3 regions of the Streptomyces longisporus genome follow, and region 3 is predicted to be linked to each of the others. Evidence: riboswitches for the same ligand, from Rfam matches in the RefSeq annotation. Region 3 holds a riboswitch; each other region holds the start of a gene.
The links. A riboswitch is a leader RNA that binds a small molecule or an ion and turns the genes downstream of it on or off. The one in region 3 is predicted to bind cobalamin.
Positions count from the first base shown of each region.

Region 1 (10,207 bases), on a different contig from region 3:
GTGCCGGCGTTGTGTGTACATGGCAGGACGGCCAGAAAGTAGCCGGAGGCGGGGAGCCCGGAACAGATGGGCCGAAAGAACTTTGCCGCTCCGTGGGAGGTCCATGGCCGTCCGATGGAGGCCCTATGGACGCTCCATGGACGAGTCCGGGCGGGGCCAGTCCAGCACGGTCAGCTCCGGCCACTGCGTCAGCCAGCGTGCCGACTTGGTTTCGTATACGGACCGTGGTGCGAGGACGGGGTTGGGCCGTACGACGAGATGGAAGACGTCGGAGAGCCCGTGCGGTGCGTAGACCCGCCACCGGCCGCCGGCCTCCAGCCGTACACCCAGGCAGCAGGTCGTGGCGGCGAAGCTGTCGATCGCCGCCTCGCTCGACTCGTACGGCGGGCACGGCACCCCGAACCTGTCCTGGTACCAGAGGTGCACGCGTGCCTCGTTGCGGATCTCGACCTCGGCCGGGAGATCCGCGAAGACCTCCCGGCCGGCCTTGATCACGGCGTCCTCGGCCTCCCAGGACAGATCTTCGGCGTCGAAGTAGAAGACGTCGTAGTCCTTGATGCCGGCGGTGGGGGGCCGGTCGGTGACGACGTTCCAGACGGTCTGGAAGAGGCACCCGGCGGTGAGATACCAGCCGGGCAGCGCCATCGTCGCGGCCCGCTCCAGCACCTCGGTCAGGATGCTGTTGCGGGACAACACCGCGCGCAGGGAATCGAGTTGGTCATCGAGAGGGAGACGGCCGATCACCCTCCTGGCTTACCACAGGCGGGCCTGCCGCAGCCGGGAGCCGTCAGAAGTCCTCGTCGAGGTCCACCGTCCCCTCCACCGCCACCTGGTATGCCGAAGGGCGGCGTTCGAAGAAGTTGGTCAGTTCCTGGACGCCCTGCAGCTCCATGAAGGAGAACGGGTTCTCGGAGCCGTAGACCGGGGCGAAGCCGAGGCGGGTGAGGCGTTGGTCGGCGACGCACTCCAGGTACTGGCGCATCGACTCGGTGTTCATGCCGGGCAGGCCGTCCCCGCACAGGTCGCGCCCGAACTGCAGCTCGGCCTCGACGGCTTCCCGCAGCATGTCCGTCACCTGCTGTTCGAGCCGGTCGTCGAAGAGCTCCGGTTCCTCCTTGCGGACGGTGTCCACCACGTCGAACGCGAAGGACATGTGCATCGTCTCGTCGCGGAACACCCAGTTGGTGCCCGTGGCCAGGCCGTGCAGCAGGCCCCGGCTGCGGAACCAGTAGACGTATGCGAAGGCCCCGTAGAAGAACAGGCCCTCGATGCAGGCGGCGAAGCAGATCAGGTTGAGCAGGAAGCGGCGGCGGTCGGCCTTGGACTCCAGGCGGTCGAGATTGTCCACCGAGTCCATCCACTTGAAGCAGAACTGGGCCTTCTCGCGGATGGAGGGGATGTTCTCGACGGCCGCGAAGGCGGCGGCGCGGTCCTCCGGGTCGGGGAGGTAGGTGTCCAGGAGGGTGAGATAGAACTGGACGTGCACGGCCTCCTCGAACAGCTGGCGGCTCAGATAGAGCCGTGCCTCGGGGGAGTTGATGTGCTTGTACAGGGTCAGGACCAGGTTGTTCGCCACGATCGAGTCACCCGTCGCGAAGAAGGCGACCAGGCGGCCGATCAGGTGCTGCTCGGCGGGCGTGAGCTTCGCGAGGTCGGCGACGTCCGAGTGGAGGTCGACCTCCTCCACGGTCCAGGTGTTCTTGATGGCGTCCCGGTAGCGCTCGTAGAAGTCCGGGTAGCGCATGGGGCGCAGGGTCAGCTCGAAGCCCGGGTCGAGGAGATTGGCGTTACGGGTGGTCATCACTGGCAGGCCTCGCAGGACTCGGGGTTTTCCAGGGAGCAGGCGACGGCCTCGGGGTCGGCCGCCTGCTGGACGGGGACGGTGGCCCGGGCGGCGCGGGCGATACGGGTCGCCGGGCGGGAGCGCAGGTAGTACGTGGTCTTCAGGCCCTGTTTCCAGGCGTACGCGTACATCGAGGAGAGCTTGCCGATGGTCGGCGTCTCCAGGAACAGGTTCAGGGACTGGGACTGGTCCAGGAACGGCGTGCGGGCCGCCGCCATGTCGATCAGGCCGCGCTGCGGGATCTCCCACGCCGTGCGGTACAGGGCGCGTACGTCCGCCGGGATCCAGGCGAGGTCCTGCACGGAGCCGTTCGCCTCGCGCAGGGCCTCGCGGGTGCGGGCGTCCCAGACGCCGAGCTCCTTGAGGTCCTTCACCAGATAGGAGTTGACCTGGAGGAACTCGCCGGAGAGGGTCTCGCGCTTGAAGAGGTTGGAGACCTGCGGCTCGATGCACTCGTACACGCCCGCGATCGACGCGATGGTGGCGGTGGGGGCGATCGCGAGGAGGAGCGAGTTGCGCATGCCGACGGTCGCGATGCGCTCCCTCAGGGCCGCCCAGCGCTCCGGCCAGGTGAGCTCGGTGTCGTAGTGGTCGGGGTGCAGGACGCCGCGGGCCGTGCGGGTCTTCTCCCAGGCCGGCAGCGGGCCGCTCCGCTCGGCGAGGTCGGCGGACGCCTCGTACGCGGCGAGCATGATGCGCTCGGCGATCCGGGTGGACAGGGCCCCCGCCTCGGGCGAGTCGAAGGGCAGGCGCAGCTTGAAGAAGACGTCCTGGAGGCCCATCGCGCCCAGGCCCACGGGGCGCCAGCGGGCGTTCGAGCGGCCTGCCTGCTCGGTGGGGTAGAAGTTGATGTCGACCACGCGGTCCAGGAAGGTCACGGCCGTGCGGACCGTCTCGTCCAGCCGCTCCCAGTCGATGTCCCCACCGGTCACGAACGCACCGAGGTTGACCGAACCCAGGTTGCAGACCGCGGTCTCGCCGTCGTCCGTGACCTCCAGGATCTCCGTGCAGAGGTTGGAGGAGTGGACGACATGGCCCGGCTCGGCCGTCTGGTTGGCGGTGCGGTTGGCGGCGTCCTTGAAGGTCATCCAGCCGTTGCCGGTCTGGGCGAGGGTGCGCATCATGCGGCCGTAGAGGTCACGGGCCGGGATGGTCTTCTTCGCCAGCCCCGCCTCCTCCGCCCTGCGGTACGCGGCGTCGAACTCCTCGCCCCACAGGTCCACCAGCTCCGGCACGTCCGCCGGGGAGAACAGGGACCACTGCCCGTCGGCGTTCACGCGGCGCATGAACTCGTCCGGGACCCAGTGCGCGAGGTTCAGGTTGTGCGTACGCCGGGCGTCCTCACCGGTGTTGTCGCGCAGCTCAAGGAACTCCTCGATGTCGGAGTGCCAGGTCTCCAGGTAGACGGCGGCCGCGCCCTTGCGGCGGCCGCCCTGGTTCACGGCGGCGACCGAGGCGTCGAGGGTCTTCAGGAACGGGACGATGCCGTTGGAGTGGCCGTTGGTGCCGCGGATGAGGGAGCCGCGGGCGCGGATGCGGCTGTACGACAGGCCGATGCCGCCGGCGTGCTTCGAGAGGCGGGCGACCTGGTGGTAGCGGTCGTAGATGGAGTCCAGCTCGTCGAGCGGGGAGTCGAGGAGGTAGCAGGACGACATCTGGGGGTGCCGGGTGCCGGAGTTGAAGAGGGTGGGGGAGGAGGGGAGGTATTCGAGGCGGCTCATCAGGCCGTAGAGCGCGGCGACTTCGTCCAGGGCGCGGACGGTGTCGTCCTCCGCGAGGCCTGCGGCGACGCGCAGCATGAAGTGCTGCGGTGTCTCGATGACCTTGCGGGTGAGGGGGTGCCGGAGCAGGTAGCGGCTGTGGAGCGTGCGCAGTCCGAAGTAGCCGAAGCGGTCGTCGGCCTCCGGGGCGATCAGCGCGTCGAGGCGGTGCGCGTGGACCCGTACGAACTCGGCGGTGCGGTCGGCGATCAGCCCCTCCCGGTGGCCCACGGCGACGGATTCCGTGAACGACGTGACGCCCTGCGAGGCGGCCTCCGCGGCGATGCCGATCGTCAGCAGCCTGGCCGCCAGCCTGCTGTACGCGGGGTCCTCGGAGATGAGGCCGGCGGCCGCCTCCGTGGCCAGTTCGCGCAGCTCCGTCTCGTCCGCACGGGCGGACCGGCCGCGCAGCGACGCGGCGGCGACCCGGCCGGGGTCGGCGTCGGGGAGGTCGGCGGTCAGCTCGGTCAGGGTCCGCAGCAGCGCGGCTCCCAGGCCGTCGTCGGCCACTGCGGCGCTGGCTGAAACCGGGTCTGCTGGCGCGATGGTCACGTGAGGCTCTCCCTCGCTCGGCACGGGGGCCTTGCGGAGGGCAGGGGGCAGTCACGAGCGCACACGGCGTCGCGTCCACCGGCCCACTCCACGAGGCCCGGACGTCGAAGCACCCGGGCCGGATGGGCCGGGCACACCGTCGGCAGGTCCTCGGACTGACGCCCATATGTGCGCGAACACGTATGGGTACACCGTTGCGGGACAGTTCCGGACTCACACCGGATTCCCCTGCGGCGACAGCGAGCATGAGCATACATCTTGTGCCGGGTTTCGGTTGCACCCCCAGATGTTGTGTCGCAGCGACTTCGGAGCGTGTTCTTTCATCAGGATCGACCCGGCGGTCCTCCGCATTGGGCCGTTGTCGGCCGTCGGGAGGCCGGCGCGAACACGCGGATGCCACTCGTGTGCGGCAGGGCCGTGGAGAAGCCGATCGTCTTTCGGCCGGAGGGGGCGGTTGTGGGGACGCGGGGCCCAGTCAACGGCCCCTGCCCCGCTACCGCTTCAGCGCTGTGCAGTCGACAGCGTCAACTCATAGGCGATCAGCGTGAAGTCGACTCCAGGGATGGGGTTCCAGTCACGCTCGGGGGCGCGGACGAATCCGGCGCGCTCGTAGATGCGATGGGCGGCGTGCATGACCGGCTGGGTGCACAGGACGACGCCGGTGCGCTCCGCGGCTCTTGCCCGGTCGACACAGGCGCGCACGAGGGCCTCTCCGGCGCCTCGGCCGCGGGCTGCCGGGTCGACGGCCAGCATGCGTATCTCGGCCTCTCCCGGGCCGGCCAGATCCGCCATGGGGCCGCCGGACGGGACGTAGGTGACGCCGCCGATCGGCCGGCCGCCCAGGTCGGCCACCAGCACCTCGGCCGCCGCCGCCCGCTTGGCGACGTCCCTCAACTCGGCGAGGTACCAGTCGCTTTCGCCGAAGGAGAGCAGGCCGTCCTGGAGATAGGCCTGGGCGGTGATCTCGCCGAGGGCCTCGTACTCACCGGGTTGCGCCTGCCTGATCACGATGTCCATGGTCCCGAGTCTGCCGGACGGGTACGACAACGGGCCGCCGGATTTCTCCGACGGCCCGCTCATCGCCGTAACCGCTAGTGGGACGCGCCCGCGGTCGCCGGCGGCAGTTCCACCTGGACGCCCGGGTCGCCCGCGTCGGCCGTGTAGTCGTCCGGCTTCGTCTCGTCGACGCCCTCCGGGGCCTTCAGGGCCTTCAGCACGAAGGTCAGGACCACCGTCACCAGCACGTTCAGGACGAACGCCGTGAGGCCGATGTAGCCCATCTCGCCGAGGCCCGGGATGCTCGCGTTGGAGCCGCCGAAGTGCTTCTGGCCCGGGTTGGTCGGGGAGGCGACGCCGTACGCGGCGAGGGTGCCGTAGACCATGCCGACCGCCCAGCCGGCGAGCAGCGCCCAGCGGTGGAACCAGCGCGTGAACAGGCCGCCGACCAGGGCCGGGAAGGTCTGCAGGATCCAGATGCCGCCCAGCAGTTGGAAGTTGATCGCAACCGTCTTGTCCATCGTCAGGACGAAGACCAGCGCGCCCACCTTCACCAGCAGCGAGACCAGCTTGGAGACCTTGGTCTCCTGCTCCGCCGTCGCGTCCGGCTTGATGAAGTCCTTGTAGATGTTGCGGGTGAAGAGGTTCGCGGCCGCGATCGACATGATCGCCGCCGGGACGAGGGCGCCGATGCCGATGGCGGCGAAGGCCACGCCCGCGAACCAGCTCGGGAACATGTCCTCGAACAGCTGCGGGATCGCCAGCTGACCGTTGGTGACCTTCACCCCCGCCGCGATCGCCATGAAGCCGAGCAGCGCGAGCAGGCCCAGCATCAGCGAGTACAGCGGCAGGATCGTGGTGTTGCGGCGGATCACGTCACGGCTCTTCGAGGACAGCGTCGCGGTGATCGAGTGCGGGTACATGAACAGCGCGAGCGCGGAGCCCAACGCCAGCGTGGCGTAGGTCCACTGGTTCGCCTCGGCCGGAACCAGCGCCCCGCGCGGCTTCCCCGTCGTCGGGTTGGTCGCGCTGAAGGCCTCGCCCGCCTTGGCGAAGATGTGGTCGAACCCGCCCAGCCTGATCGGAATGTAGATGATCGCGACGGCGATGACGATGTAGATCAGTGCGTCCTTGACGAACGCGATCAGCGCGGGCGCGCGCAGACCCGACGAGTACGTGTACGCCGCCAGCACACCGAAGGCGATCAGCAACGGCAGGTCCTTCACGAACCAGTTGGAGCTCGCGCTGCCGCCGACCCCCATGACGTCGAGGACCGCCTGGATGCCCACCAGCTGCAGCGCGATGTAGGGCATCGTCGCCAGGATGCCGGTCACGGCCACCGCCAGCGACAGCCCCTTCGAGCCGAAGCGGCCGCGCACGAAGTCCGACGTGGTCACGTACCCGTGCCGGTGCGAGACCGACCACAGGCGGGGCAGGAACGTGAAGATCAGCGGATAGACCAGGATCGTGTACGGCACGGCGAAGAATCCGGCCGCGCCCGCCGCGTAGATCGCCGCGGGCACGGCGACGAACGTGTACGCCGTGTACAGGTCACCGCCGAGCAGGAACCAGGTGATCCAGGTGCCGAACGACCGTCCGCCCAGGCCCCATTCGTCGAGGCTCTGCTCGTTCTCGGCCTTGCGCCAGCGCGCGGCCAGGAAGCCCATGACCGTGACGGCCAGGAAGAAGAAGATGAAGACGCCGAGCGCGACGCCGTTCACGCCGTGGTTCATTCCGACGCACCGCCCTTGTGCGCGGCGCGGGCGCGCTGGTCACGCTGCCACAGTTTGTACGCCGTCATGGTCAGCGCCGTGGAGATCAGCACCCACAGCATCTGGTACCAGTAGAAGAACGGGATGCCGCCGAGCGCCGGGTCCGTCTTGGCGTAGGAGCCGACCCAGAGCATCGCCACGAAGGGCGCCACGAGACAGAGGGCGATGACCACGCGGACCGGTGTCACCACCGGTGGTCTCGCCTCGGACACATCTGACATACCGGCTCCGTCCCCTCACTGATCACCTGTACTGATCACCTGTGTAATGCGCAGGCAATCTAGGTCACGGTGTCGCGAGAGCGGAAGACCTCGTCCGCATATCGGTATGTCGATTCCGTGAAAGCCCGACATCGCTGTCAGCAGCAGCGGAATCCCTGGCGCGGGTCCTCCTCCTGACGCTCCGTCCGCATCCGCTCGAACTCACGCCGGGACGGTACCTGTGCGCCCGGATGCGTCTTGCGCAGATGCGCGACATAACGGTCGTACGCCGACTCGTCCGTCAGCTCCCGCACATACCAGCGCACCCCCCTAATCGCCCGGCGCAGCAGTACCGACGACCGCACGGCGCTCCTCCTCCTTCTCCTGACGGGTCGGGACCAGCCCGGCCGGGGCGGTGATCCTGGACTCGACGTACGGCGACTCGCTCAGCGAGGAGAGCGCCGGCCGGCGGATGTGCCGGACGCAGACCCGCAGGGCGTCCGCGATCACCACGACGATCAGGACGGCCAGGACCGCCGAAAGGACGCCGTCCACCGTGGAGTTGGTGACCACGGTGTGCATGTCGTCCATGTTCTTGGCGGGCGGCAGCACCTTCCCGGCGTCGATCGCGTCCTGGAACACGGACCGCTGCTTGAAGAAGCCGACCTTGGGGTCGCCGGAGAACACCTTCTGGTAGCTCGCCGTCAAGGTCACGGTGGCGTCCCAGGCCAGCGGAACGCCGGTGATCCAGGCCCACTTCAGGCGCCCCGACTTCACCAGCAGGGTCGTGCAGACGGCCAGCGCGACCGCCGCCAACAGCTGGTTGGAGATGCCGAAGATCGGGAACAGCTGGTTGATGCCGCCGAGGGGCTCGTGCACGCCCACCCAGAGGAAGTACCCCCACAGTGCGCACACGGCGGCGCTGGTGATGGCCAGGCCCGGCTTCCAGCTCACGTTCCTGAACGGCCGGACGACGTTGCCCAGCATGTCCTGCAGCATGAACCGGCCCACCCGCGTACCGGCGTCCAGCGCCGTCAGGATGAACAGCGCCTCGAACATGATCGCGAAGTGGTACCAGAAGGCCCTCAGGCTCCCGCCGGTGACCTTGGAGAAGATCTCCGAGACACCGATGGCCAGCGTGGGTGCGCCGCCGGTACGGGAGAGCAGGGTGGACTCCTCGACGTTCTTCGCGGCCTGGGCGAGGTCGGCCGGGGAGATGTGGTAGCCCCAGCCGGTCACCACCTGTGAGGCGGTCTGCACGGTGGTGCCGATCGCTCCGGACGGGGCGTTCATCGCGAAGTACAGCCCCGGGTCGATGATGCTCGCCGCGACCAGAGCCATGATCGCGACCGACGACTCCATCAGCATGGAGCCGTAGCCGATCATCCGGATCTGCGTCTCCTTCTGGATCATCTTCGGCGTGGTGCCGGAGGAGATGAGCGAGTGGAAGCCGGACAGCGCCCCGCAGGCGATGGTGATGAAGACGAAGGGGAACAGGGATCCCGCGAAGACCGGGCCGTCGCCGCGGGAGGCGAAGTCCGTCACCGCGTCCATCTTCAGCGTCGGCAACGCGACGACCACGCCCAGCGCGAGCAGCGCGATCGTGCCGATCTTCATGAAGGTGGACAGGTAGTCGCGGGGCGCGAGCAGCATCCACACCGGCAGGATCGAGGCGATGAAGCCGTACGCCACCAGCCAGACGACCAGCGTCGAGGGCGCGAGGGTGAAGGTGCCGGCCCACGAGGACTCGGCGACCCAGCGGCCCGCGACCAGCGCGAGCAGCAGCAGGGCCACGCCGATCAGGGAGACCTCGGCGACCCGGCCGGGGCGAAGCACCCGCAGATAGAAGCCCATCAGCAGGGCGATCGGGATGGTCATCGCGATGGAGAAGGTGCCCCACGGCGAGGCGGCGAGCGCGTTCACGATGACCAGCGCCAGCACCCCGAGCAGGATGATCATGATGGCGAAGGCGGCGATCAGCGCGGCCGCACCGCCGAAGGGGCCGATCTCCTCCCGGGCCATCTGGCCGAGCGAACGCCCGTCCCTGCGCGTGGAGAAGAACAGCACCACCATGTCCTGGACCGCGCCCGCGAAGACCACCCCGGCGATGATCCAGATCGTGCCGGGCAGATAGCCCATCTGCGCGGCCAGCACCGGCCCGACCAGGGGTCCGGCGCCGGCGATCGCCGCGAAGTGGTGGCCGAGCAGGACGCGGCGGTCGGTGGGGTGGAAGTCGATGCCGTTGTCGAGGCGTTCGGCCGGGGTGGCCCGGGTGCCGTCGACCTTGAGCACCTTGTGCGCGACGAACTTCGCGTAGAAGCGGTAGGCGATCGCGTACGAGCCGAGGGCTGCCGCGACCATCCAGGCGGCCGAGACGCTCTCGCCCCGGGAGAGCGCGAGCACGGACCAGCCCGCCGCTGAGACCAGGGCGACGAGGGTCCAGATGACGATGGAGCGGACGTTCGCGGTACGCACGAGGCGGTCCTCCCGTCCAGACGGAGTCGGGAGGACCGTAGAACAGGAGTCGCGCAAGCGCTACACCGCGTGCGGTGGCGCTCCGCTGGGGGGCGCGGTGAGGCTGTCTTGTGTCTGCGGCGCCGTCGTGGTTGGTCGCGCAGTTCCCCGCGCCCCTTTGGGGCGCCTAGTCAGCCGGCCGCTTCAGCCGTGCCACGAACTTGTAGCGGTCCCCCCGGTACACCGACCGCACCCACTCCACCGGTTCGCCCGTCTTGTCGTAGGAGTGGCGGGAGAGCATCAGCATCGGCAGGCCCACGTCCGTGCCGAGCAGGCCCGCCTCGCGCGGGGTGGCCAGTGACGTCTCGATGGTCTCCTCCGCCTCGGCGAGATGGACGTCGTAGACCTCGGCCAACGCCGTGTAGAGGGACGTGTACTTCACCAGCGAGCGGCGCAGCGCCGGGAAGCGCTTCGCGCTCAGGTGGGTCGTCTCGATGGCCATCGGCTCGGCGTTGGCCATGCGGAGGCGCTCGATGCGCAGCACCCGGCCGCCGGCCGTGATGTCGAGGAGCTCGGCGAGGCGGTCGTCGGCGGTGATGTAGCCGATGTCCAGCAGCTGCGAGGTCGGCT
Region 1 covers NZ_BAAASG010000023.1:60,842-71,048, reverse strand. Annotated here, with positions in the region: gene ABD355_RS36805 (nucleotidyltransferase family protein) at 124-744, opposite strand; gene ABD355_RS36800 (ribonucleotide-diphosphate reductase subunit beta) at 788-1,801, opposite strand; gene ABD355_RS36795 (ribonucleoside-diphosphate reductase subunit alpha) at 1,801-4,155, opposite strand; cobalamin riboswitch at 4,280-4,408, opposite strand; gene ABD355_RS36790 (GNAT family N-acetyltransferase) at 4,657-5,172, opposite strand; gene mctP (monocarboxylate uptake permease MctP) at 5,247-6,884, opposite strand; gene ABD355_RS36780 (DUF3311 domain-containing protein) at 6,881-7,144, opposite strand; gene ABD355_RS36775 (YbdD/YjiX family protein) at 7,282-7,488, opposite strand; gene ABD355_RS36770 (carbon starvation CstA family protein) at 7,454-9,598, opposite strand; gene ABD355_RS36765 (GntR family transcriptional regulator) at 9,765-10,207, opposite strand, start outside.
Region 1: linked by a shared signal. The riboswitch ahead of ABD355_RS36795 (ribonucleoside-diphosphate reductase subunit alpha) and the one ahead of ABD355_RS02495 (CbtB domain-containing protein) in region 3 are both predicted to bind cobalamin.

Region 2 (10,207 bases), on a different contig from region 3:
AGTCGCGCGGGATACGGGACGTCACGGGTGCAGTCTTCCGGTTGACGGTCCGAAAACCCAAACGGAATGTCACGGCGGGCGACGGGACTGGCCAACGCACGGGGTCCGGCGGGCGGCTCGGGGACGGGAACAGGCCAGTGGTACGGCCTTAAACGGAATGGTGCCGACTGTTCGGCTCCGCTCGGGACCGGCACCGCGGGAGTGATCACATGAGAGGGGTGAGGAAGCGGCGCAACGCTTCTTCGTAGGCCTCCGGGTCGGCGTTCCACATCGCTGAGTGCGGGGCGTTCGGGACCGTGCGCAGCGCGATCAGGTTGGGACGGGCGTGGGCGAGCCGGCGGGAGTACTCCCAGGGGGCCAGGGTGTCGTCCGGGCCGTGGAATATCAGCGTCGGCACGGTGAGCTGCTCGGCCTCGACGGCGCGCTCGCGCTCCATGCCGGTACGGCCCTGGGCGGCCCGGACGGCGAGCGGCAGCAGTGCGCCCGGTGTGCGGCGGGCGGCGGCGAGGGCGCGCAGTGTCGTGGCCCAGCTGAGCACCGGGGAGTCCAGGACCAGTCCGGAGATGCTGTCGCGCAGCCCGGAGTGGGCGGCGGCGCGCAGCGCCATGGTGGCGCCGGTCGACCAGCCGTGCAGCACAACCTGTTTGGCGCCGTGGCTGACGGCGTGCCGGATCGCCGCGTCCACGTCGCGCCACTCCGTCTCGCCGAGGTGGCCCAGGCCGTCCGGGGAGCGGGGTGCGCCGGGGTCGCCGCGGTAGGCGAGGGCGAGCACCGGGAAGCGCTGGCGGTGCAGGAACTCCATGATGTTCATGGCGAGTTCGCGGGTGGCTCCCAGCCCGTGCACGGCGATCACCCAGGTGTCCCGCACGCCGGGCACGAACCAGGCGGGCAGGGAGCCGAGTTCGCCGGGGATGTCGACGTCGGTGTGGGGCAGGCCGAGGGCGCTGCCCGGGTCGCCGGTGTGCAGGTTCGGGGTCAGCCACACCTTGTCGCCGGGCTCCAGGGTGCCGTGGGTGACCCGTTCCAGGCGGCGGACGACGGTGTCGGCGGAGTGCGTTGCCGTGGCGAGGACGGGGCCGACGACCGCGTGGGTGCCGTCGCCGGCGAGGCCGTAGGTGCCGGGACGCATGGCCGCCAGGTCGCGGGTGAGCGCAATCTGGCCGGCCGCCGTGGCGTGCACGGTGAGCTGGGGTTCGGTGGGCAGGGGCCGGCCCGGCGGCGCCTTGAGCGCCGCGTCGCTCGCGAACCGGCCGGCGGCCACGCTTGCCGCGCCGGCCGCCAGGGCCACGGTGACGGCTGCAGCCGTCGCTTTGACTGTGCGCACCCGTCCAGTGTCCTGGCGGACCCCGCCACCGGCCAGCGGGAGGACGGGGCGGGGTGATGCGGATTGCGCCGGGGTGTGCCCCCTCACCCCGAGTGCGGTTTCCCGGGCGTCACTTCCGTTGCCCGTAGCCCCGCAGCTTCTCTGCCGCCTCCGCCACCTGCTCCAGGGACAGCAGCGTCGGGGACATGCCCGGTACCGAGGAGGCCGTCAGCCACAGGCGGCACATCCATTCCAGTTGGGCCGTGCGGTCGTAGGCCTGGTCGAGGGTGGTGCCGTAGGCCATCGTGCCGTGGTTCTGCAGCAGGCAGGCGGTGCGGTCGGCGAGGGCGTGGAGCATGTTCTCGGCCAACTCGTCGCTGCCGTATGTCGCATAGGGGGCAACTCGGACGGGACCGCCGAGGGCGCCGGTCATGTAGTGGATCGCCGGGAGCTCGCGGACGAGGGTCGAGACGGCGGTCGCGTGCACGGCGTGGGTGTGGACGACGGCGCGGGCGTCGGTGGTGCGGTGGATCGCAAGGTGCATGGGGAGTTCGCTCGTCGGGACGAGCGTGCCGAGCACCTGGCGGCCGTCCAGGTCGACACCGGTCACGTCCTCGGGCGTGAGCCGGTCGTAGGGCACGCCCGAGGGTGTGACCAGCACGGTGTCCCCGACACGCACCGAGACATTGCCGGAGGTGCCGACGACGAGCCCGTCGGCGACCGTGCGGCGGGCGGTCGCGACGAGCGCTTCCCAGGCGCGGGCCACCTCGGCACTCACACCCCTCCCCCGCCGCTCCGGCACTCCCTGCACACCTTCCCGCGCATCCCGTTCGCCTCGCTGGTCCCGCCGCTGCTCCGCCATGCCGCGATCCTGCCAGGCGCACCTCCGCCGCGCCGTCGGACGGGGGCACTTTAGGGCGGAAGCCAGGCCTCCGAAAGTCCCCTTATAGGGACATATCCGCCTCTCTCCGTGCTTGGCCAGAGATCACCGGGTATTCGATGACCTTCCAGTAATCTCCCGTTGTTTTGTCGTGCACGTCGCCATTCCGGGGGGAAACATGGCTCGTGATCACAAACCGCTGCGCCGCCGCACCCGCGTCCTCGCGGTCTCCGTGGCGGCACTCACCGTCACCGGGGCGGCTCTCGCCGGGCTTCCGGCCTCGGCGGCGAGTCTGCCGCAGGGGCACGACGTCTCTTCGCACCAGAAGAACGTCGACTGGTCGAGCGCGAAGGCCAAGGGCGCCAGGTTCGTCTACGTCAAGGCGACCGAGTCCACGACCTACCGCAACCCCTACTTCGGTCGGCAGTACGACGGCGCCCGCGGCGCCGGCCTCATCCGCGGCGCGTACCACTTCGCACTGCCGGACAAGTCGTCGGGCAGGGCACAGGCGGCGTACTTCGTGCACCACGGCGGCAGCTGGCGGCCGGACGGCTGGACGCTTCCGCCGGCCCTCGACATCGAATACAACCCGTACAGCGCCACGCACGGGTGCTACGGCCTGAGCAAGGCGGGCATGGTCGGTTGGATCAAGTCTTTCAGCGGCGAGGTGAAGCGGCTCACCGGCCGCCACCCGGTGATCTACACGACCACCCACTGGTGGAACACCTGTACCGGCGGAAGCAGCGCGTTCGCCTCCGACCACGCACTGTGGATAGCCCGTCACGAGTCCGGGACCTCCGGTTCCCTGCCGGCCGGCTGGTCGTTCTGGACCTTCTGGCAGTACGACAACAGCGGCGGTCTGCCGGGTGACCAGAATCTCTTCAACGGGTCACAGACCCAGCTGAGGAAGTTCGCCCGGGGCTACTGACCAAGGGGCACCGCGGGACCGGGGGGTCGCCGGGACAGGGCGGAGCGGCGACCCCCTCATCCGGACATCGTGCAGCCGCTCTCAGTTCATCTTCCGTTCACCCAGGTTGCCTACGGTCAACCGACCGTTGACTTCGAACGATTGCCTGGGTAAATGGAAAACTTCTCGCTGATCCTCGCGATTGTGGTGGTAACCGCACTCGCGTTTGATTTCACGAACGGTTTCCACGACACCGCCAACGCGATGGCCACCACCATCTCGACCGGCGCGCTCAAGCCCAAGGTCGCGGTGGCCATGTCCGCCGTGCTGAACCTTGCGGGTGCCTTCCTCTCCGTGGAGGTCGCCAACACGATCTCCAAGGGTCTCGTCGACGAGACCGGCATACGTCCCGAGGTCATCTTCGCGGCGCTGGTCGGCGCGATCCTCTGGAACCTGCTGACCTGGCTCGTCGGGCTTCCCTCCAGTTCCTCACACGCCCTGATGGGCGGGCTGATCGGCGCCACCGTCGCCTCCGCCGGCATCGGCGCCGTCCACGGTGACGTGCTCGTCACCAAGGTGCTGCTCCCGGCGGTCGCGGCCCCCGTGGTCGCCGGCGTGGCGGCGATGCTCGCCACCCGGTTCTCCTACGGCATCGGCAAGAACGCCGACGGCGATGCCACCCGCAAGGGCTACCGCGCCGGCCAGATCGCCTCGGCGGGCCTGGTGTCCCTGGCCCACGGCACGAACGACGCACAGAAGACGATGGGCATCATCACCCTCGCGCTGATCGCGGGCGGCTCCATCGCCCCCGGCTCCAACCCTCCCACCTGGGTGATCCTCTCCGCGGGCCTCGCCATCGCGCTCGGGACCTACATCGGCGGCTGGCGCATCATCCGCACCATGGGCAAGGGCCTGACCGAACTCGAGCCGCAGCAGGGCTTCGCCGCCCAGACCAGCGCGGCCACGGCGATCCTCGCCTCCTCGCACCTCGGGTTCTCCCTCTCCACCACCCACGTCGTCTCCGGTTCGGTGATGGGTGCGGGCCTCGGCCGCAAGGGCGGTGTGGTCCGCTGGTCGACGGCGACCCGCATGCTCGTGGCCTGGTGTCTGACGCTGCCGGCCGCGGCGCTGGTCGGCGCGGGCGCGGAGTCCGTGACGGATCTCGGCGACTGGGGCACCGCCGTCGTCGCCGTCTTCCTGGTCGTCGCCAGTGCGGCCATCTGGAAGATCTCCCGGCGCGAGGTCGTCGACGCGTCGAACGTCAACGAGAGCGAGGAGCCGCCCGGCGTGGTGACCACGGCCATCGCCGCCGTGACCCCGCCTCCCACGGGCACGGTGACCGAGGACCTGACGGCCACGATCCCCGCCCCGGCCCCCGTGGCCGCCGTCCCCGACCCGGCGACGCCGCCGGCCGCGGCCGTCTGAGCCCGCCCACCCGGTACGAAGGAAGAGAAGCAGCATGAAGATCGACTGGGCAGCCCTGGGCTCCGTCTTCGGCGTCAGCCTCGCGGTCACGGTGGGCCTCGTGGCCCTGTTCACCCTCGGCATCATGGGCCTGTCACGCCGCGAGCGGGCCGTGGCGCAGGGCAACTCGGCGTCCCTGGCGGTGGCCGGCGCATATGTGGCCTTCGCGGGCTGCGCGGCGGCCGTGGCGTACGGAATCCATCTCGTGGTGGCCAAGGCCTGAGGCCGCGGCCGGACCGCCTTTCCGCACCGTCCCGTGGGGCGAGGAAGCACCCTTTCGTGCTCCCTCGCCCCACGGGTTTTTCCTGCCCGGTTCGGAGCGCCGGGTGTGGGCCTCAGCACACTCCCCCGTCGCAGGTCAACGGCAAGTTGACTGCCGTTCGGGGGCGTGGTGGACTGCCGAAGCCATCTACGGCGGCGCGAGAGGAAGCCGGTGCAAGTCCGGCGCGGTCCCGCCACTGTCACCGGGGTAGTAAGCCCCGGGAGCCAGGAACTCTCACCGCCGGTCTCGTCGAACCAGGGCGTGGACACCCTGAGTGAGGACATGTCGCCATGCCAGCCTGCCGTTTGAGGTTCAGGACCAGGTCGCTGCCCGACCCCACGGCCGGCTGAGCCGATGCGTGCCGATCGCGTCTTCGCGTACGGCGCCGCCGCCGGCCTCCTCGGTGACCATCTGCTCGGCGATCCGCGCCGAGGGCATCCGGTCGCCGTGTTCGGGCGGGCCGCGGGCGCCGTGGAACGGGTGTTGTGGCGGGACCATCGCGGGTGGGGCGCACTGCACACCGCCGTGTGCGCCGGGAGCGCCCTTGCGCTCGGTGTCGTCGCCCAGCGGGCCGTACGTCCGTCCCGTACCGCCTCCCTCGCCCTGACCGCCGCCGCCACCTGGGCCGTCGTCGGGGGGACTTCGCTCGCGCGCGAAGCCCGTGGCATCGGGCGTGCGCTGGAGGCCGGGGACGTCGAGGCCGCGCGGGCCAGGCTGCCGCATCTGTGCGGGCGGGATCCGCAGGCCCTGGACGCCGACGGGATCGCGCGGGCGGTGGTGGAGTCCGTTGCCGAGAACACCTCCGATGCCGTCGTGGGGGCGCTGGTGTGGGGGGCCGTGGGCGGGGTGCCGGGGCTGCTCGGGTTCCGGGCCGTCAACACGCTCGACGCCATGGTGGGGCACAAGTCGGCCAAGTACCGGCGGTACGGGTGGGCTTCGGCGCGGCTGGACGATGTGGCGGGGTGGCCGGGGGCCCGTCTGACCGCCGTACTTGCGACGGTCGCGGGGGGTGACCGTCGCGGGGCGGTGCGGGCCTGGCGTTCTGACGCCAGCAAGCATCCCAGCCCCAATGCCGGGCCTGTGGAGGCGTCGTTCGCAGGGGCGCTCGGGGTGCGGCTCGGGGGGACCTTGTCCTACGGGGGGCGGGTCGAGCATCGGCCTGTGCTGAACGAGGAGGGGCGGGCTGTGGAAGTCGGGGACATCGAGCGGGCCGTGCGGTTGTCGCGGCGGGTGGGGTGGCTGGCGCTGGGGGTCAGTGCGGCCGGGGCGGTGCTGCGGGGCCGGGTCGCACGGCGCCCGGCGGTGGGGGCTGTTCCCACTGCCGGCAGGCAGTTGTCGAGGGGTGTGTCATGACCGGCGGTGGGCTCCTCGTCGCCGGTACCACCTCCGACGCCGGGAAGAGTGTCGTCACCGCCGGGATCTGTCGTTGGCTGGTACGGCAGGGGGTCAAGGTGGCGCCCTTCAAGGCGCAGAACATGTCCCTGAATTCGTTCGTGACGCGCGAGGGTGCCGAGATCGGGCGGGCTCAGGCCATGCAGGCTCAGGCCTGCCGGGTCGAGCCGACCGCGCTGATGAACCCCGTGCTGCTCAAGCCCGGTGGCGAGCAGAGCAGCCAGGTCGTGCTGATGGGCAAGCCCGTCGGCGAGCTGAGTGCGCGCGGGTACCACGGTGGGCGGCAGCAGCAGCTTCTGGGGACCGTGCTCGACTGTCTCGCCGAGTTGCGGGGCACGTATGACGCCGTGATCTGTGAGGGTGCGGGTTCTCCCGCCGAGATCAACCTGCGCCGGACCGACATCGTGAACATGGGGATCGCCCGCAACGCGCGGCTTCCCGTGCTCGTGGTCGGTGACATCGACCGCGGCGGGGTCTTCGCCTCCTTCTTCGGGACCGTCGCCCTGCTCTCGGCCGAGGACCAGGAGCTGGTCGCCGGGTTCCTCGTCAACAAGTTCCGCGGGGACGTCAGCCTCCTGGAGCCCGGGCTGGACATGCTGCACGGGCTCACCGGACGGCGAACGTACGGCGTCCTGCCCTTCCAGCACGGTCTCGGCATCGACGAGGAGGACGGGCTGCGGGTCTCCCTGCGCGGGACGGTGCGGGAGTCGAACGTCGCGCCGCCCGTCGGCGAGGACGTGCTGCGGGTCGCCGTGTGCGCGATCCCGCTGATGTCCAACTTCACCGACGTGGACGCCCTGGCCGCCGAACCGGGCGTCGTGGTGCGGTTCGTGGACCGTCCCGAGGAACTCGCCGACGCCGACCTCGTCGTCGTACCGGGGACCCGGGGGACGGTGAAGGCCCTGGAGTGGCTGCGCGAGCGGGGACTTGCGGACGCCCTGGTCCGCAGGGCCGCCGAACAGCGGCCCGTCCTCGGCATCTGCGGTGGCTTCCAGGTCCTCGGCGAGCACATCGAGGACGAGGTCGAGAGCCGGCGCGGCCATGTGGAAGCGCTCGGAGTGCTGCCCGTGCGGGTGCGGTTCGCCCGCGAGAAGACCCTCACCCGGCCCGTGGGGGAAGCCCTCGGCGAGCATGTCGAGGGGTACGAGATCCATCATGGGGTCGCCGACATAGCCGGAGGGGAAGCCTTCCTGGACGGCATCCGCGTCGGGCAGACCTGGGGTACGCACTGGCACGGTTCGCTGGAGTCGGACGGGTTCCGGCGGGCCTTTCTGCGCGAGGTGGCGGCCGCCGCGGGCCGTCGCTTCGTACCGGCGCCCGACACCTCGTTCGCCGCGCTGCGCGAGGAGCAGCTCGACCGGCTCGGCGACCTGATCGAACAACACGCGGACACGGACGCGCTGTGGCGGCTCATCGAGTCGGGCGCGCCGCAAGGACTGCCTTTCATTCCACCGGGAGCGCCCGCATGAGCACAGTGTTGTTGTTGTCGACCGCCGACACGGATCTGTTGGCCGCTCGGGCCGCGTCCGGTGCCGACTACCGGATCGGCAACCCGACCCGGGTGGATGTGACCGAGGAGCTGCCCGGCCTGCTCGACGGCGCCGACATCGCCGTCGTACGGCTGCTGGGCGGGAAGCGGGCCTGGGAGGACGGGCTCGCCGCGCTCAGGGCGTCCGGGATCCCGACCGTGCTGCTCGGCGGGGAGGCCGTCCCCGACGCCGAGCTGATGGCCGAGTCGTCCGTGCCCGCCGGTGTGGTGGCGGAGGCGCTCAGGTATCTCGTCGAGGGCGGGCCCGGCAACCTGACGGAACTCGCCCGGTTCCTGTCCGACACCGTGCTGCTGACCGGCGAGGGGTTCGTCGAGCCGCAGAAGATGCCGGAGTACGGCGTCCACGGCGAGCGCCCGTTCGTCGAAGGCCGCCCGACCGTCGGCGTGCTGTTCTACCGGGCCCATGAGCTGAGCGGCAACACCGCCTTCGTGGACACCCTGTGCGACGCGATCGAGGCCAGAGGCGCCAATGCCCTACCTGTCTACTGCGGTTCGCTGCGCGGTGCGGACGCCGGACTGTACGAGATCCTCGGCCGGACCGACGCCCTGGTCGCCACCGTCCTCGCCGCCGGCGGCACACATGCCTCGCAGGCGTCGGCCGGCGGTGACGAGGAGGCGTGGGACATCGGGGCGCTGGCCGACCTCGACGTCCCCGTCCTGCAGGGCCTTTGCCTGACGTCGTCGCGTGAGGCCTGGGACGAGTCGGACGCCGCCCTGTCCCCCATGGACGCGGCGATGCAGGTCGCGATCCCCGAGTTCGACGGGCGGCTCGTCACCGTCCCGTTCTCCTTCAAGGAGCAGGGCCCCGACGACGTTCCGGTGTACGTCGCCGACCCGGAGCGGGCCGCGCGGGTCGCCGGGATCGCCGTACGGCATGCGCGGTTGAAGCACAAGGCGAACGCCGACAAGAAGCTGGCGCTCGTGTTCACCGCGTACCCGACGAAGCACTCCCGGGTCGGCAACGCCGTCGGTCTGGACACGCCCGCGTCGGCGGTGCAGGTCCTGGACGCGCTGAAGGCGGCCGGGTACTCGCTCACCGAATACCCCTCCGGCGGCGACGAGTTGATCCACCGGCTCATCGCGGCCGGCGGTCACGACGTGGAGTGGCTGACCGAGGAGCAGCTGGCCGCCGCGCCCGCGCGGGTGCCGCTCGCCGACTACCGGGCGTGGTTCGACAAGCTCGATCCGGAGCTCAGGGACGGGATGCTTCAGGCGTGGGGCGAGCCGCCGGGCAACCTGTACGTCGACGGGGAGGACATCGTCCTCGCCTCCCTCCAGTTCGGGAACGTCGTCGTGATGATCCAGCCGCCGCGCGGCTTCGGCGAGAACCCCATCGCGATCTACCACGACCCCGACATGCCACCCTCGCACCACTACATGGCGGCCTACCGGTGGCTGGAGAACAGTTTCGGCGCCGACGCGATCGTCCACATGGGCAAGCACGGCACGATGGAGTGGCTGCCCGGCAAGGGACTCGGGCTCAGCGGCGGATGCGCGCCGGACGCGGTGCTCGGTGAGCTGCCGCTGATCTACCCGTTCATCGTCAACGACCCCGGTGAGGGCACCCAGGCCAAGCGGCGCGGGCACGCCACGGTCGTCGACCACCTCGTACCGCCGATGGCCCGTGCCGACACCTACGGCGATCTCGCCAAGCTGGAGCAGCTGCTCGACGAGTACGCGCTCGTCTCCGACCTGGACCCGACGAAGGCCCCGGCGGTGCGTGCGCAGATCTGGACGCTGGTCAAGGCGGCCGAGCTGCACCACGACCTGCATGTGGACGAGCAGCCGGACGAGGACGAGTTCGACGAGTTCGTCATGCACATCGACGGCTATCTGTGCGAGATCAAGGACGTGCAGATCCGCGACGGACTGCACATCCTGGGCGGCGGGCCGGTGGGTGAGCCGCGGGTGAACCTCGTGCTGGCCGTGCTGCGCGCCTCGCAGGTGTGGGGCGGGCAGGCGAACGCGCTGCCGGGGCTCAGGGCCTCGCTGGCCGCCCATTTCGGGCTGGTCGAGAAGGAGCTGCTCGCCGAGCCCGGCGCTCCGGTGAAGGTGCCGGTCGAGCTGACCGATCTCGTCGAGGGCCCCGCCCGTACCGCCGCCGACGCCATCGACCTGCTGGAGCAGCTGTGCCGGCGGATCGCCGAGGGCATGGAGGCACGGGACTGGGACGTCGCGCTCGCCCCGGCTCTCGTACGTGGGGTGCTCGGCACGGAACTCCCGGACGCTGTCGCCGTGTTGGAGTTCGCCTGCACCGAGGTGGTGCCGCGGCTGGCCCGTACGACGGACGAGATCGACCACATCCTCAAGGCACTCGACGGCGGTTACGTGCCCGCCGGTCCGTCCGGTTCGCCGACCCGCGGGCTGGTGAACGTCCTGCCGACCGGCCGGAACTTCTACTCCGTCGACCCCAAGGCCATTCCCTCCAGGCTGAGCTGGGAGGTCGGCCA
Region 2 covers NZ_BAAASG010000014.1:53,453-63,659, forward strand. Annotated here, with positions in the region: gene ABD355_RS29170 (hypothetical protein) at 1-25, opposite strand, end outside; gene ABD355_RS29175 (alpha/beta hydrolase family protein) at 206-1,324, opposite strand; gene ABD355_RS29180 (class II aldolase/adducin family protein) at 1,434-2,165, opposite strand; gene ABD355_RS29185 (lysozyme) at 2,362-3,111, shown strand; gene ABD355_RS29190 (inorganic phosphate transporter) at 3,265-4,515, shown strand; gene ABD355_RS29195 (hypothetical protein) at 4,550-4,777, shown strand; cobalamin riboswitch at 4,929-5,070, shown strand; gene ABD355_RS29200 (cobalamin biosynthesis protein) at 5,171-6,169, shown strand; gene ABD355_RS29205 (cobyric acid synthase) at 6,166-7,677, shown strand; gene cobN (cobaltochelatase subunit CobN) at 7,674-10,207, shown strand, end outside.
Region 2: linked by a shared signal. The riboswitch ahead of ABD355_RS29200 (cobalamin biosynthesis protein) and the one ahead of ABD355_RS02495 (CbtB domain-containing protein) in region 3 are both predicted to bind cobalamin.

Region 3 (10,207 bases):
CGCCGTCCGCGCGGTCTTCGACTCCTGGAACACCGAACGCGCCCACGTCTACCGCCACCGCGAACACATCCCGGAGGACCTCGGCACCGCCGTCAACGTACAGGCCATGGTCTTCGGCAATCTGGGCGCCGACTCCGGCACGGGCGTCGCCTTCACCCGCGACCCCGCCACCGGAGAACGCGGCATGTACGGCGACTATCTGCCCGACGCGCAGGGCGAGGACGTCGTCGCAGGCGTGCGTGACGCGCTGCCCCTGCGCGAGCTCAGGTCCCTCGACCCCCGGGCCTACGTCGAGCTCGGCGACCATCTGCGCACCCTTGAGAGGCACTACCGCGACCTGTGCGACGTCGAGTTCACCGTCGAACGCGGCAAGCTGTGGATCCTGCAGACCAGGGTGGGCAAGCGCACCGCAGAGGCCGCCTTCCGCATCGCCCACGACCTGCGCGAGGAAGGGACGATCAGTGCCGACGAGGCGCTGGCCCGTGTGAACGGCGCCGAGCTGTCCCGGCTGATGTTTCCCCGCTTCGACGTGAAGACCACCGACGTGCCCCTCGCCCACGGCGTGCCCGCCTCGCCGGGCGCCGCGGTGGGTGCCGTCGTCTTCGACTCCACCGAGGCCGTACGGCGTGCCGCAGCCGGCGAGCCGGTGGTCCTCGTCCGCCGCGAGACGACCCCCGACGACCTGCCCGGCATGATCGCCGCACAGGCCGTGCTGACCAGCCGCGGCGGCAAAACCAGCCATGCCGCGGTCGTCGCGCGCGGCATGGGCAAGGTGTGCGTGTGCGGCGCGGAGGAGCTGGCCGTGGACCCGCTCGCGCGGCAGTTCACCGCTGCGTCCGGAGCAGTGGTCCGCGAGGGCGACGTCGTCTCCGTCGACGGCACGGCGGGCACCGTGCACCTCGGTGCCCTGCCGCTCACCGCCTCCCACGTCGGACGCGCCCTGGAGACCGGGACCGCCACGGATGCGCTCACCGAGGCCGTGCTGGGCGCTCTGGCCCGCGCCGACTCGGGGCGCCGCCTGCAGGTGCGGGCCAACGCCGACACACCCGAGGACGCCGTCCGCGCCCGCGCGCTGGGCGCGCAGGGGATCGGGCTGTGCCGCACCGAGCACATGTTCCTCGGCGAGCGCAGGGAACTGGTCGAGGCGATGATCCTGGCCCGCGACGACCTCGCACGCGAACGGGCGCTGGACGCCCTGCTGCCGCTGCAGCGGGCCGACTTCACCGCCATCCTCGAGGCGATGGACGGGCTGCCGGTGACGATCCGGCTGATCGATCCGCCGCTGCACGAGTTCCTGCCCGACCGCACCGAACTGGCCGTCCGCCTGGCCCGCACCGAGCACCCGGACCCGCACGAGAGGGAACTGCTCGCCGCCGTGGAGCGGATGCACGAGCAGAACCCGATGCTGGGCCTGCGCGGGGTCCGCCTGGGTCTGGCCGTGCCGGGCCTGATGGCCATGCAGGTGCAGGCGATCGCCGAGGCCGTGGTCGAGCGGCTGCGCGTGGGCGGCACCCCGCGGGCCGAGATCATGATCCCGCTGGTCGGCACGGTCGAGGAACTGAGGCTGGCCCGCTCCGAGGCGGAACTGGTGCTCGGCGAGGTGGAGACCGAGACCGGTCTGAGGCTCGACTGCCCGATCGGCACGATGATCGAGCTGCCACGCGCCGCGCTCACCGCCGGACGCATCGCAGAGGCGGCCGACTTCTTCTCCTTCGGCACCAACGACCTCACCCAGACCACCTGGGGCCTGTCCCGCGACGACGCGGAGGCGTCCTTCTTCCCGCTCTACATCGACAAGGGCGTCTTCTCCGTGTCGCCCTTCGAGACGATCGACCAGGAGGGCGTCGGCCGGCTGGTGGAGCTCGGCGTCGAGGCGGGCCGCGCCGTCAACCCCCGCCTGGAGACCGGGGTGTGCGGGGAGCACGGCGGTGACCCCGACTCGATCCACTTCTTCCACCGCGTGGGACTGGACTACGTCTCCTGCTCGCCGTTCCGGATCCCGGCGGCCCGGCTGGAGGCGGGCCGTGCGTCCCTGATGGACACCACCGGTATCAGCGACAGCCGGTGACGCGTTGTCCGGTGACGGGGCGGAGGATTTTGCCCACGGGGCCCGGCAGTGTGGTCGTGGTGACGGGCAATGAATTACCGAATGGATAACATTGCCCAGTTATGGGGTGAATTGCCTCTCGCGTCTCGACCTCAGGAGGACCCTATCGCCGCGACGAGTTCGGCAGCGGCCGTGTCCGCGCCGGGGAATCAGCCCCCTGAGGCCGACCAACTGCAGAGGATGCTGCGCCGCCCCGAGTACCGCAGGGCGCTGGTGTTCTGCGGGCTGATCGGTCTTCCGGTGGCGCTCCTCGCGTTCTGGTTCCTCGTGGCGCTCCACCAGCTGGAGCAGCTGATCTGGACCGACTGGCCCAAGGACCTGGGCTGGAAGCAGGCGCCCTGGTGGTGGGCGCTGCCCTTGATGGCGGTGGCCGGGCTGACCGTGGGTCTGGTGGTCGCCCGGCTTCCTGGGCGGGGCGGGCACATCCCGGCGGGCGGTCTGCACGCCGGCGGGATCACCGAGAAAGCGCTGCCGGGTGTCCTCGTGGCCGCGCTCGTCGGACTGCCACTCGGGGTCGTACTGGGTCCCGAGGCGCCGCTGATCGCCCTGGGCGGCGGTCTGGCGCTGCTCTTCGCGAGTCTGGTCCGGGCGCCCCGGACCGAGGCGAGCACGGCGTTGCTCGGCGCGGCCGGGGCCGCGGCGGCCATCTCGGCGCTCTTCGGGAACCCGGTGGTGGGGGCCGTGCTCCTGATGGAAGTGGCCGGGATGGGCGGGCCGCAGCTGTTCGCGGTGATGCTGCCGGCCCTGCTGGCCAGCGGAGTCGGGGACCTGATCTTCACCGGGTTCGTGCACTGGACCGGCCTGGAGACCGGGAGCCTGGACATCGGGCTGCCCAGTCCGCCACCGCTCGACTGGGCGGACGTCCTGTGGGTCCTGCTGATCGCGCCGGCCCTCGCCTTCCTCATCCACTGGGTCTTCGTGGGCGGGAGGTTCGTGGCCGGCTTCGTGACGACCCGGACTGTGCGGAACACCACCCTGTGCGCGCTGGGAGCGGCGGCATGCATCACTCTCTACGCCATCTCCACCGGCCGTTCGCCGGCCGAGGCCGCCCTGTCCGGGGAGTCCGTCCTGTCCGTCCTGGCGCAGCACCCGCACGCCTGGCCGGTGGGCGCCCTGGTCGCGGTGCTGGTGTTCAAAGCCCTCGCGTACGCCTTCTGCCTGGGCAGCCTGCGCGGCGGACCCGTCTTCCCCGCCCTGTTCCTGGGCGGGGCGGCCGGTGTCCTGCTGTCGCCGCTGCCCGGTCTGGGGCTGGTGCCGGCGATGGCGGTCGGGATGGCGGCGTCGGTGACCGCGGCCCTGCGGGTGCCCGTGAGCAGCGTGGTCCTGGTCGTGCTCCTGCTGGGCAACGTGGACACGGCGGCGCTGGTGGTGCTGGCCGCCGTGGTGTCCTTCGTGGTGGTTCAGCTGCTGCCGCAAGGGCCCGGTATCCCCGCGTTCGGCGAGCCGCCCACCGGTCGAGCGTCTCGCACAGGGCGTCGCGGCCACCCTGAGTGAAGACGGGTGAAGGCCTGCGGAAAGTCGCCCGGGAACGGTAGGCGCTCCTCGTTCCCGGTGCCCGTTCGGACGTGGTGACCGTCAGCGGGTGCCCGGGCCGCCGCTGCCGAAGGCTCCGCTGTTGCCCTCGCTCCAGCGCTTGCGCTTTTGCGACGCACTGGTCCTGCTCGGCGTATTGCCGTGACCGGGCAGCTCGTGCGGGGTCAGCCGGTGCTCGCTGCGGGGGATCTCGGCGGGTTCGCGGTTCTCCCGTACCTCGCGCACCGGGCCGTCGTCCGGCAGCTGCGGCTGATCCTCCGGGCGTGGCGGAGCGGGTTCGCGGCGACGGATGCGGGCGCCCAGGAAGAAGGCACCGATCAGCAGGGCCACGACCGCCACCCCCACGACGACCAAGCCGATTCCGAGTGCGCCGCGGCCTGCGGCGATGTCCATCCATGAGGTGCTCATGGGCTCGCGGGTACCCATGGGACCCGGCGCCAACCGAACCGACCCGGCCGGACCTCGGTACCCGTGTTTGAGGCGACAGGCGAAGGCAACCCGCCAGGTGTGACTTCTTCGACGACCCAGCAGGAGCTCTTCCGGTTCCTGGAGGACCGCTTCGCCTGCGCGCAGGCGTGCACCGAGTGCGCACGCGCGTGTGCTCTGCGCGCGAGCCTCGTGGACCCGGACGGCACGGAGGAGCAGGAACAGGTACGACGCAAGGGCATCATGTGCGCGGAGGTGTGCGACGCGACCTGCCGTGTGCTGTCCGAGCAGAACCGATTGGACGAGTCCGCCATCCGCATCCAGGTGGAGTGGTGCCGCACCGTGTGCCTGGAGTGTGCGCATGCCTTCGACCGGCTGCCGGGTGCCGAGGACGGCGCGAAGGCCTGCCGGCAGTGCGCCGAGGCGTGCACGGAATTCCTCGCCACGCTGAACTGACGATCACAGCGGGGCGCCGACCGGCTGCCCGAGGCGCACGTTCCAGCGCCCGGACCTGCCGCTGAGTTCGATCGCCGTCAGCGGCGGGACGTCGGCGCGCCAGAACGCCGAATCCGGCGCCCCGAGCGCCCGGACCACGGCGGCCCGTACGGCCTCGGGCTCGACCACCGCGAGGGTGCGGCCCTGTGTCTGCGCGACCGTCTCCAGCCAGTCCGCCACCCGGTCGCACAGCGCCGCCACCGACTCCCCGCCGTGCGGTGCGGCCCCGGGGTCCGACAGCCAGCGGGCCAGCGCCTCCGGCTCCCGTTCGCTCACCTCCGTCAGCGTCGCACCGCGCCAGCGGCCCGCGTCCAGTGCCGTCAACTCCGGCGCCTCCACGGCGTCGAGGCCGAGAGCGACGGCCGTCTCGCGGCAGCGCACGGTGGGGGAGACCCAGACCCGTTCCGCCGCCGGCAGCGTGCCTGCGGCTGCCTTTGCCTGCCGCAGTCCCGAGGCGTCCAGCGGGCACCCGTCGTCGAAGCGGGCCTCCCTGAGGGCCGCGGTGATCGCAGGTGAGATCAAGATCACTCGGCTCGTCAAATGTCCACTCCCGCGCTCGGCATCGCTTCGAAATCCTTGAACTGACCATGATCCGGCGGCGAAAACGGCTCACCAGGGGCGCTCACGGCCGTCCCGTGCGCCCTTGGCCCCACCTCCGCTTCGCGGTACCTTCTCGTGGATATTGACGACGGCACAGCGGAAGCCGGTGGAATTCCGGCACGGTCGCGCCACTGTATGCCGGGCACGCACCCTGGGTGTGTGCCGGGCGAGTCAGACCCGCCCCGTCGTCGCGTGCACCACCGAGACGGGACGCGAGTTCCCCAGGAGGGCCTGCCATGGCGCAGTCTGTCGCTCAGCCGACCATCACCCCCACCGCCGTACCGGCAAAGCTGCCGATCGGCGCGATCGTCCCCTGGGCGGTCTTCTTCGGCATCCTGATGCTGGTTCTGCTCTACTTCGTCGGCGCCGAGCAGGGCGCCACCTCCGTGATGAGCGGGGACAACGTCCACGAGTGGGTGCACGACGCCCGCCACCTGCTCGGCTTCCCCTGCCACTGAGGGCGGCGAGAGAGCACGGCCGCCCATGAACTCGGCAACCGTCCGCAACCTCCTGGTGCGCGGCATGCTCGCGGGACTCGCCGCGGGCCTGCTCGCCCTCGTCGTCGCCTACTTCCTCGGTGAACCGCGCGTGGACGCGGCCATCGCCTACGAGCAGGCGCACTCCCACGAGCACGGCGTCGAAGCCGTCAGCCGCACGATGCAGTCCACCGCGGGCCTGTCCACCGGTGTTCTGGTCTACGGCGTCGCGTTCGGCGGCATCGCCGCCCTCGCGTACTGCTTCGCGCTCGGCCGCATCGGCCGCTTCGGGCCGCGCGCGAGCGCGCTGCTCCTGGCGGCCGCCGGGCTGATCGCCGTGTACGTCGTGCCGTTCCTGAAGTACCCGGCCAACCCGCCGTCCGTCGGCGACCCCGACACCATCGGCAAACGCACCACGCTGTACTTCCTGATGGTGGTGCTGAGCGTGCTGCTGGCCGTCGCCGCCGTCATCCTGGGCAGGCGCCTCGCGCCCCGCCTGGGCAACTGGAACGCGACCCTCGCCGCAGGGGCGTTCCTGGTCCTCACCATCGGGCTCGCGTACGCGTTCCTGCCGTCCTTCAACGAGGTCCCCAGGGACTTCTCCGCCACCCTGCTCTGGCAGTTCCGACTGGCGGCCCTGGCCGTCCAGTTGACCCTGTGGGCCTCCTTCGGGCTGGTCTTCGGGGTGCTGGCGGAGCGGGTGCTCGTCCCGAGGCCGGTGCGGGCGAACGGCGCCGCCCAGCCAACTCCCGTTGCCCACTGACCGGTTCCACCAGGTCACTCGGCAAAGGGCCCCCGGTCGTCGACCGGGGGCCCTTTCCCTGTCCCTCGCCATTCCCAATTTCTGGAACACGTTCTACGGTGTGCGCCGTCAGGACCGGCCTGCGAAGCCTGGAGGCGCCGTGCACCTCGAATACACGCCCGAGCAGCAGCGGCTGCGCACTGAACTGCGCTCGTACTTCGCCGAGTTGGTGCCGGACAACGCCTACGCCCGGCATGGCGACCCGGCCGCCCAGAAACGTTTCTACCGCGAGACCATCCGGCGCCTGGGCGCCGACGGCTGGCTCGGCGTGGGCTGGCCGAAGGAGTACGGCGGGCGCGGGCTGACCGCGATGGAGCAGTTCATCTTCTTCGACGAGGCCGCGCAGGCCGGTGTACCGCTGCCGCTGATGGCGCTGAACACCGTCGGCCCTACGATCATGCAGTTCGGCACGGACGAGCAGAAGGAGTACTTCCTGCCCAAGATCCTCGCCGGCGAGATCGACTTCGCGATCGGCTACAGCGAGCCCGACGCGGGGACGGACCTCGCGTCCCTGAAGACGCGCGCCGTACGGGACGATGGGGGCACCTCCCGCTCGAGTGAATTCGAGAGCGGGGGAGAGTACGTCGTCAACGGGCAGAAGATCTGGACCACCAACGGCGACACCGCGGACTGGGTGTGGCTGGCGACCCGCACCGACCCCGATGCCCCGCCCCACAAGGGCATCACCATGCTCCTCGTCCCCACCACCGACCCCGGCTACTCCTGCACCGTCATCAACACCCTCGCCTCGCACGACACCACGGCGAGCTACTACGAGAACATCCGCGTCCCCGTCTCCCGCCGCGTCGGCGCCGAGAACCAGGGCTGGCGGCTGATCACCAACCAGCTCAACCACGAGCGCGTCACCCTCGCCGCCCACGGCACCATGGCCATCCGCGCCCTGCAGGACGTGCAGCGCTGGGCCACGGAGACCAAACTCGCCGACGGCCGCCGCGTCATCGACCTGCCCTGGGTGCGCCGCCGCCTCGCCCAGACCCACACCAGACTCGACGCGATGAAGCTGCTCAACTGGCGGATGGTGCACGCCGTCCAGAACGGCACCCTCACCCCGCAGGACGCCTCCGCGGTCAAGGTCTACGGCTCCGAGGCGCGCCGGGACGCCTACGCCTGGCTGATGGAGATCGTCGGCGCGGCGGGCGCGCTGAAGGAGGGCTCCGCGGGTGCGGTCCTGCACGGCGAACTGGAGCGCGGCTACCGCTCCGCCGTGATCTTCACCTTCGGCGGCGGCAACAACGAGATCCAGCGGGAGATCATCTCGTGGATCGGTCTGGGGATGCCCAGGGTCCGGCGTTAGCCTGCAGAGGTGACGGACATCCAGGCAGGCGACCCCGGGCTCTTCGGACCGTCCTCGGTGACCTGGCAGATGCACGGCGACCCGATGATGTGGGTCGCCGGAGTCCGCGCGCTCTACCTCCAGGCGCTGCACCCGCGGGCCGTACGAGGCGTCATGCAGAACTCCACTGCGTTTAATCGTCAAAAGAGTGGCCGCAACGACGCGTGGGGCCGGCTGATGCGCACCGCCAACTTCGTCGGCACCATCACCTACGGCACCACCGAGGCCGCCGAACGGGCCGGCGCCCGCGTCCGGAAGATCCACACCATGCTGTCGGCGACCGACCCGGACACGGGGGAGCGGTACGGCGTCGACGAACCCGAGCTGCTGCTGTGGGTGCACTGCGCCGAGATCGACTCCTATCTGCAGGTCGCGCGCCGCTCCGGCTTCCCGCTCACCGACGCGCAGGCCGACCGCTACATCGGCGAACAGCGCGCCGGCGCCCGCCTGGTGGGCCTCGACCCCGACGTCGTACCGGCCAACCAGGAGGAGATGGCCGCCTACTTCGAGAAGGTACGGCCCGAACTCGCTGTCGGACCAGAAGCACGCGAAGTGGACGACTTCCTGCTACGCCCGCCGACGCACCCCCTGCTCGTCCCCGCGCGCGAGGTGTTGTGGCGGCGCGTGGCCCGACTGGCGTACGCCGCCCTGCCGCCGTACGCCCACGAGCTGTACGGCAGACCCGCCCCGAAACCCGACACCGTCACCCTCCAACTGCGTGCCACAGGCAACCTGCTTCGCTGCATTCCCGCACGTCTGCGCTGGCAACTCCCGCCCAAACACATCCTGCGTGCCATGTCACGGCTCGGCCCCGGCTCCCGCCCGGCACCGTACAAACTCGGACGATAGCTCGCCATACTGGACGAGCCAGGGGTGGGCGGGACGAAAAGTAACGGGGGCGATCGCAGCAGATGGGGGACAGCAGGCTGATCCAGGGCCGGTACCGGCTGCTCGACCTGATCGGGCGGGGCGGCATGGGCGAGGTGTGGCGATCGCGCGACGAGTCGCTCGGCCGGCATGTCGCCGTGAAGTGCCTCAAGCCCCTCGGCCCGCACCACGACCAGTCCTTCACCCGGGTCCTCAGGGAACGCTTTCGCCGCGAGGCCCGCGTGGCCGCCGCCCTCCAGCACCGCGGGATCACCGTCGTGCACGACTTCGGGGAGTACGACGGCATCCTCTACCTGGTGATGGAACTCCTGGAGGGCCGCAACCTCTCCCAGCTCCTGGAGGACAACAAGCACCACCCGCTGCCGGTCGGCGACGTCGTCGAGATCGCCGACCAGGTCGCCTCCGCCCTCGCCTACACCCACCAGCAGGGCATCGTGCACCGCGACCTGAAACCCGCCAACATCATGCGGCTGGCGGACGGCACGGTGAAGATCTGCGACTTCGGCATCGCCCGCCTCGGCCACGACATCGGCTTCACCTCGCGGCTCACCGGCACCGGCATCGCCATGGGCACCCCGCACTACATGTCGCCCGAGCAGATCGGCGGCTCGGAGGTCGACCAGCGCAGCGACCTGTACTCGCTGGGCTGTGTCCTGTACGAGATCGCCACCGGGGTCCCGCCGTTCGACCTCGACGACGCCTGGGCGATCCTCGTCGGCCACCGCGACACCCCACCCCGGCCGCCGCGCAGTCGGCGGGCCGAGCTCCCCGAATACCTGGAGAAGATCATCCTGGACCTGCTGGCCAAGCTCCCCGAGCAACGCCCGCACGACGCACGGGAGCTGGGCCGCCGTATCACCGCGGGCCGCACGACACCGGCGTACGTACCGACCGTCGTGACCCCGCAGCCGGTGCTCCGACCGCCGGAGCAGGTCCCCTCCCGCGAGCCCCGGCTGCCCTCCTGGACGCGCGGCATGACCACCGGCCACAAGGCGACCGGCGCCGGCCTCGGCGCCACGCCTCCGGACGCCGGAGCGGGCCTCACCGGTGAATGGATTGCCCGGCCCGCGGGCGGACGGGGCGAGGGCCCCGCCCCCGACCGGCCCCCCGCGCCCTCCGCGCAGGTCCTCACCGCCCTCGCCGGACGGCACAACGCCGGGCTCAGCCTGGGACGCCTCGGCCGCTGGGCGGAGGCCGGCGAGGTGCACCGCGCGGTCGCCGCCGAACGCGCCCACCTCCTCGGCCCCGACCACCCCGACACCCTCGCCAGCCGCTACGAGGTCGCCTTCACGCTCAGCCGCACCGGCCGCGCCGCCGACGCCCTGCAGGAGTACAAGTTCGTGGCCGCCGCGCGAACCCGCGCGCTCGGCGCCGACCACCCCGACACGCTCGCCGCCCGTCAGGAAATGGCGTACGTGCTGGGCCAGTTGGGGCGTCACTTCGACGCTCACCAGGTGTACACCGCCGTGCTCGCCGCACGGGAGCGCGGCATGGGCCCCGACCACCCCGACACCCTGCGCTGCCGC
Region 3 covers NZ_BAAASG010000002.1:201,522-211,728, reverse strand. Annotated here, with positions in the region: gene ppdK (pyruvate, phosphate dikinase) at 1-2,068, shown strand, start outside; gene ABD355_RS02515 (chloride channel protein) at 2,288-3,601, shown strand; gene ABD355_RS02510 (DUF6479 family protein) at 3,683-4,048, opposite strand; gene ABD355_RS02505 (four-helix bundle copper-binding protein) at 4,148-4,522, shown strand; gene ABD355_RS02500 (histidine phosphatase family protein) at 4,526-5,101, opposite strand; cobalamin riboswitch at 5,234-5,362, shown strand; gene ABD355_RS02495 (CbtB domain-containing protein) at 5,398-5,619, shown strand; gene ABD355_RS02490 (CbtA family protein) at 5,645-6,400, shown strand; gene ABD355_RS02485 (acyl-CoA dehydrogenase family protein) at 6,540-7,754, shown strand; gene ABD355_RS02480 (oxygenase MpaB family protein) at 7,824-8,642, shown strand; gene ABD355_RS02475 (serine/threonine-protein kinase) at 8,705-10,207, shown strand, end outside.